One region of the Psychrobacter sp. CX5 genome, then DNA from elsewhere that is predicted to be linked to it. Evidence: predicted binding sites of a transcription regulator. Region 1 holds the regulator's gene; the other holds the start of a gene.
What was found. Region 1 encodes PhoB, which activates phosphate uptake and scavenging genes when phosphate is short. Its sites were predicted from a motif close to TGTCATNAANCTGTCATAA; they were not measured.
Positions count from the first base shown of each region.

Region 2: pstS (phosphate ABC transporter substrate-binding protein PstS) is a predicted target of PhoB. The motif match lies at 992-1,010, and genes of this name have one in related genera.

Region 1 is NZ_CM177735.1:1,722,303-1,725,735, reverse strand. Features, by position in the region: gene phoR (phosphate regulon sensor histidine kinase PhoR) at 1-413, opposite strand, end outside; gene phoB (phosphate regulon transcriptional regulator PhoB) at 811-1,512, opposite strand; gene dtd (D-aminoacyl-tRNA deacylase) at 1,833-2,273, opposite strand; gene asd (archaetidylserine decarboxylase) at 2,520-3,433, shown strand, end outside.
Region 2 is NZ_CM177735.1:1,071,093-1,074,525, reverse strand. Features, by position in the region: gene thiC (phosphomethylpyrimidine synthase ThiC) at 1-232, opposite strand, end outside; TPP riboswitch at 656-801, opposite strand; gene pstS (phosphate ABC transporter substrate-binding protein PstS) at 1,155-2,324, shown strand; gene pstC (phosphate ABC transporter permease subunit PstC) at 2,467-3,417, shown strand.

The DNA.
Region 1 (3,433 bases):
GTTTGGGGAGTCAACTGGGTGGGAAGTAAATTTGGGGCTTGACCAATATGGTTTGGCAAGGTGAACTTGTTGGTAAACTTCGACGTGGTACTTGTTGTTTTTTTAGGATTTTGAGTGCTACCCTTAGCAGAGTCATTAACGCTGTCTTGCACGGTTTTATTAGGTACAGTATTGGACAGCTTATTAAGCGAGTTATTGGTCGTCTTATTGGTAGACTTATTGGGCGATTTAGTCGTTAAGTCGTCTGCCATATCCTCTGTATCGTCATTAGATAACAAGACAGAAGCAAAGGGTTTTTCGTGCATATCCCTATTATCTTTGTTTCGAACTTTCAAATTAGAGGCTTGCTTGATCTTAATGTCTTGCTCAACGCTCGTTTTTGCATTTGGTTTATGTTCTGGCGATTGACTCATGACTTTCTCAATGTTGGGCGAGCGATATCCTATCTAGTATAGAGGGATCAGGTTATGCTGAGGAGGTGTGGCACTAGGTAAAATTGTGCCATTAAGCAAAATTGGACATTAAAAATTATGATCCATAAAATATAGTTGGTCAATTCACATTATAGCAAATCTAAAAATCGACCTCTCAAAGAAGGATAGGTCAAACGATACAAATAGTCGATTCAGTGAGCATGACCGAGTCTAACAAGGTTAGGATAGATTATTTTTAGAAAGGCTAATATAACATGAAAGTGATAGCTCAAATAGCACGTAGCACAGCCACGCTAAGTTAGATATGAGTGAAACCTTAAACCACTCTATATAGGGCGTGACCCCATTTACGCTATGAGTTCACGCCTAAGGTCAACTAACCATTCACTTGCGTTGAGAAACGATAACCCGTTCCGCGTACCGTCTGAATAAACCCAGCGTAGTTATAAGGCTCAAGCACTTTGCGCAAACGACGAATATGCACATCAATGGTTCGATCTTCAACATAGACATTACCGCCCCATACTTGGTCTAACAGCTGCGTGCGCGTATAAGCCCGTTCTGGATGACTCATAAAGAAGGCGAGCAGACGATATTCTGTCGGACCAATCTCGATAGGCATACCATCGGCAGACAGACGTTGGCTAACGGGATCTAAACTCAAGCCTTCGGCTTCGATGGGCTTATCGCCAGATAAGGCACTGCTGCGACGCAGTACTGCTTTAATTCTTGATATCAATTCACGCGTTGAGAAGGGCTTGGTAATATAATCATCTGCGCCGGCGTCAAGTCCCTGAACCTTGTTATCTTCCTCGCCTCTAGCCGTTAACATAATAATGGGTGTTTCAGACAAAAGGTCATCTTTTTTTAAGCGGCGACACAAATCAATGCCCGATTGATTGCCGGGTAACATCCAGTCTAACAAAATTAAAGCAGGTCTATGATCTACCACCTTATTATGAGCCTCATTCACATCTTCAGCTTGCACGCACTCAAAACCTGCCATTTCCAGAGTAGTGACTATCATCTCACGTATGGCCGGTTCGTCTTCTACTACTAATATCTTTTCGGAGTTCATGTCAGTAATTTCCTATAATTGACCTACTAATTGTATATTTATCAAACAAGTTTTGGTTTTCGGCCTATATCTCCAAAGCTTACGCCTGGTAATATTTGGACTTACGTATCTCCAAAATAAACAAAAATCATTTATCTTAATAACCGTATTTCAAAAAAATGACAGTCTAAATATGACCGTTATATTACACCTGACAATTATGACAAATAGATGACAATCGATGTTGAAAATGGAGTTATTCTCATTTAATGATTTATTAATATAAATAAATCATCCGTTAATGATAATTTATCAAAAGACAGTTATGCCAATTTATGAGATTAATTGACTTCTAATATGAAATTGAGTGGCCCATCATTGTCCGCTTGAACCAGCATATTTGCCCCAAACTCTCCAGATGCAATAGGCACATACTGAGATCTGGCATACTCTACTAATGTCTCAAACAGTTGCTTGGCCCTATCGGGAGGCATTGCTCCACCAAAATCAGGTCGACGACCCTTGTCAGTTTTTGCCATTAACGTAAACTGCGACACCAATAAAACACCGCCCGCAACTTGCTGGACGTTTTTATCAAGCTTGCCAGCATCATTTTCAAAAATACGGTATGTCAGGATCTTATCCACCATTTTTTGGGCAGTCTCTGGCGTATCTTCATGACCAATACCAATATAGGCCAATACCCCTTGCTCTATGTCTCCAACGACCATACCGTCAACGGTAACACTGGCCTTTAAAACACGCTGTATTAATGCTTTCATCATTATTCTCCACTTTAAGCTGATTCTTGTAAATAGGTTATAGACATAAAGCACCGCCTGACCAAGGTGCCAAATAATCGAAACAAACATGATAAACTAAGCGCATGCTAACGTGTCATCCCAAATGGCCTGAACGCTATAGACAGTGCCATTGATTAATTTTGATATTCTGTTCATGGTGGTATAAAAAGCTAAACTAACTTAACCTTTTAACTGAATTGAACAGATTAAAACCATAGGACAACTATGAAAACTTTGAAAGCTATTACTGATATTACAAACAGTGCTAAATCCTCTTTAAAACAACAAACTCAGCATCTTCTGACGCGCGATGGACTATTTACTACCCTACAGCAGGTAGTGCCTCAGCAAAAACTCAGCGAAACGGCGGGGCGACTTGCGGCCAGTCAAAACCATATCGTTAAAAAGGTTTTTGTTCATACTTTTGCCAAAGCTTATGGTATTACTTTAGATGATTATGCGCGAAAGAATCTGGCTGACTTCAAAAGCTTCAATGACTTTTTTACCCGTGAATTAGACGAGCAAGCACGTCCGATTGATAGTACCGCAAATGGTATTGTCTCACCAGCAGATGGCATGGTATCCCAAATTGGATATATTGAACAAAATCAATTGCTACAAGCCAAAGGGCGTCATTATGATGTCGGCCATCTACTCGCTGATTTGGAAAATAAGGACAAACATTATTACGATGGAGGCTGCTTTGCCACCGTCTATCTAGCACCCAGCAATTATCACCGCGTACATATGCCTTTTGATGGCACATTGATCGAGACACGTTATGTGCCTGGTACGCTATTTTCTGTCAATAACGTCACCGCAGAGAATGTGCCAGACTTATTCGCCCGCAACGAGCGTTTGGTGTGTGTATTTGAGACTGAATATGGTCGTGCGGTTGTGGTATTGGTCGGTGCGATGATAGTCGCTGGTATTGAGACGGTGGCAACAGGTAAGATAGATCGTAGTCAAGACATTCAAACACTGACGCATAATATATCGCTAAAAAAAGGCGACGAATTAGGCCGTTTTTATCTAGGCTCAACGGCCATTGTGTTACTGCCAAAATCAGCTGGCGTTAGCTGGAAGCAAGATATAGAACATGGTTCAGCGGTTGCTATGGGGCAACTGTTGGGTGTGGC
Region 2 (3,433 bases), 650 kb from region 1:
ACACATAAAACGGTGGATTTTTTTCACCATTTTCTAGACCAAACCCTCCGGTGGGGGTATCGGTTAAAGTGATTTCACGCATGGGGACTTGAATGTCTGGCCGAGAGCCTTCTATATAGACTTTTTTGGAGGCAGGTAAATTGCGGGTTAGATCTCGCGCTTCTTCATCGAAGCGTTCATCCGTTACCGAGCGGTGAGCAGGGGTTTTTATAGTATGATCAGAGTGACTCATGTGATTGTCCTTATTTTATCTAAAAGGCGTGATGCCAAATTGGTTTATCGTTTTTAGGGAGACCAAATAGCGCTATAAGCTATCAACTGTAGGGCTATAAAAAAAGAAAACCGAAGAATAAAAAAAGACTCGATGAGTGCCGTATCTTCTTAATACTTAACCACAGTGAGGCAATATTGAAATGAGTCATAAATACGTCAATTCAAAAAGCAAACTGCAAATAGAAAGGTAGCCATTTGAACAAAACTTATTTTACCAATACTTACCGTGACAGATAGAACCTCAAGCTGTACTGGCGTAATCAGCATTGATGATAACTGTTTAAATAATTACTGTTTAAGTAGGATAGATCAAATAAGGCTGACACTTTCATTTTAAGCTTGCCATAACAGCAGAGTAACTATAGTTACTTTGTTATGTATTAAGAATAAGCGATGACTTTCCTACGACGGTATTAACCGTATCAGGTTCAACGGGTGATGTCTCAGCAAACGCATCTATAAGTTGGCTTTGTAACGACGTGACAATTACTAAGGCATTATAGATGGACTGCACCCCGAGTCTTATTATGTTACCTATATTAGCAGAATAAAGTGAAAACTGCTTTGTCTAATCATACTTTCTCTACTCTTTAATAAGACAGCCACTTATATGATATTGCCTATAAAAGGCATTTGAAAAAAATAATGTCAATGAGTTGCCGTAGATTTGTTAATGAGGATTTAAATTAATTTACATTGTTTAACAAATAAAATCTAATTTCATCAAACTGTCATATTTAAGAGTCAAAATGTTGTCAATCGAGTAGGGAGAGTTTTTTTAGCTTCTTCCTGTTTTGTGATAGGACTGTTTCTGTATAAGCCTTATTAATAATATTAATTAATCCTTTGTAATTAAAAATGACAACTCTTTAGGAGAGAATATGCGTTATTCATTATTAGCTGTTGCAGTAGCAAGTGCGTTGACCTTAGCTGCTTGTGATAAAAAAACTGATGACACCGCGACCACAGGTGATGAAACAGCCACTACTGCTACATCAACAACACCTGCTGAAACGACAACTACTGCTGGTGGTGCTGATAGTTACACTGATATCGAAGGCGTAGAAATGAATATCAGTGGTGCCGGCGCTTCATTCCCAGCACCTATCTACCAAAAATGGTCTGCAGACTACCAAGCCGCTACTAAAGGCCAAGTGAACTATAACTCAATCGGTTCATCTGGTGGTGTTAAGCAAATCAAGGCAAACACAGTTGATTTCGGTGCCTCTGATAAGCCACTTAAGCCTGAAGAGCTAGAAGAAGCCGGTCTTATCCAGTTCCCAACCGTTATCGGTGGCGTTGTACCTATCGTGAACATCGAAGGCATTGAGCCTGGCGAGTTAGTATTAAGTGGCGAAGTATTGGCTGATATTTACTTAGGTAAAATCACTAAATGGAATGATCCTGCGATTACTGCATTAAACGAAGGCGTTGAGCTTCCGGATGCCAATATCACAACCGTTCACCGTTCTGACGGTTCTGGTACTACTTTCAACTTCACTTATTACTTAAATGAAGTTTCTAGTGACTGGGCTAATGTTGGTGTTGATAAGAGTGTTGAATGGCCAACTGACCAAACAGGTACTGGTGTTGGTGGTAAAGGTAACGAAGGCGTTGCTGGTATGGTAACTCAAGCACCTAACTCTATTGGTTATGTTGAATATGCTTACGCTAAGCAAAACAACATGTCACATACTTCTATGATTAATGCTGCTGGTAACCGTGTTGAGCCATCTGCTGAATCATTCGCTGCCTCTGGTAACGTTGATTGGTCAAAAGCGGAAGGCTTCTACAAAGTTATCGCTAACTCTGATACTGCCGATGCATGGCCTATCGCTGCTGCAACATTCATCTTAGTACACAAACAGCCTAAGAACCCTGAAAAAGTTGCTGGTGTATTGAACTTCTTTAACTGGGCATATAACGAAGGTGATCAAGCGGCATTAGACCTTGACTATGTTCCATTCCCAGACGAAGCCGTTGCATTATTCAAAGAAGAATGGAAGCAAGTAGTTGGTGCTGACGGTCAGCCAGTTTACAACCCTAAATAATATTCGTTAACTTGTCACTGTTAATGAACGTTAAAGCAATTGGCAAGTAAATGATATTTCATTTGCTTGCCTTTTATTAGTTAAATTATTAGTTAAATTCAGATAGTTTTATTAAAAATATTTTACTTACGTTGGGGTTACCATGTCTGACTTACACGCTCAGTTAGCAAAGCAGCGAAGAAATGACGTCTTGTTTGTTAATTTGACCAAGTTTTTTGCACTATTGGTTCTGGTCTCACTAGGCGGAATTATGGTGTCGCTGGTTATCGGAGCATGGCCAAGTATTAAAGAATTTGGTTTTGGTTTTTATACCAGTTCGAACTGGAGCACCGTCAATGATGAATATGGTGCTTTAGCACCTATTTACGGCACAATCGTGACCTCAATCATTGCTATTTTAATCGCCGTACCTGTCAGTTTCGGTATTGCTATTTTCTTAACAGAGCTTTGCCCTAAGACGTTACGCCGTCCCTTGGGCATGGCGATTGAGTTATTGGCTGGTATCCCCTCAATTATTTATGGCATGTGGGGTTTCTTTGTACTGGCACCTTTATTCGCTAAGTATGTACAACCTTTTATTATTAAAGTTATCGGTCCAGTCCCTGTTATTGGCAATTTCTTTGGTGGGCCACCACTGGGTATCGGTGTTTTTACAGCATCACTGATCCTAGCCATCATGATTATCCCCTTTATCGCAGCAACCATGCGGGATGTGTTCTCTGTAGTTCCAGAGCTATTAAAAGAATCGGCTTATGGTGCTGGAGCAACCACGTGGGAAGTCATGTACAAGATTATTCTTCCTTACACTAAAGCAGGTGTTGTCGGCGGTATTATTCTTGGGCTTGGTCGTGCCCTTGGAGAAACCATGGCAGTGACGTTCTTGGTCGGTAATACTTATAACATTAACTCTAATTTATTTGGCTCAGGGGTTACGATCACATCGTCCATTGCCAATGAATTTGCTGAAGCATCAAGTGAGATGCACGTCGCGACCTTATTACATTTAGGCTTAATTCTATTTGTTATAACTTTTGTTGTTTTATCAATATCTAAAATTATGCTGTCACGTATTGACAAGAAAGCGGGTAACTAATCTTAGTAACTAATCT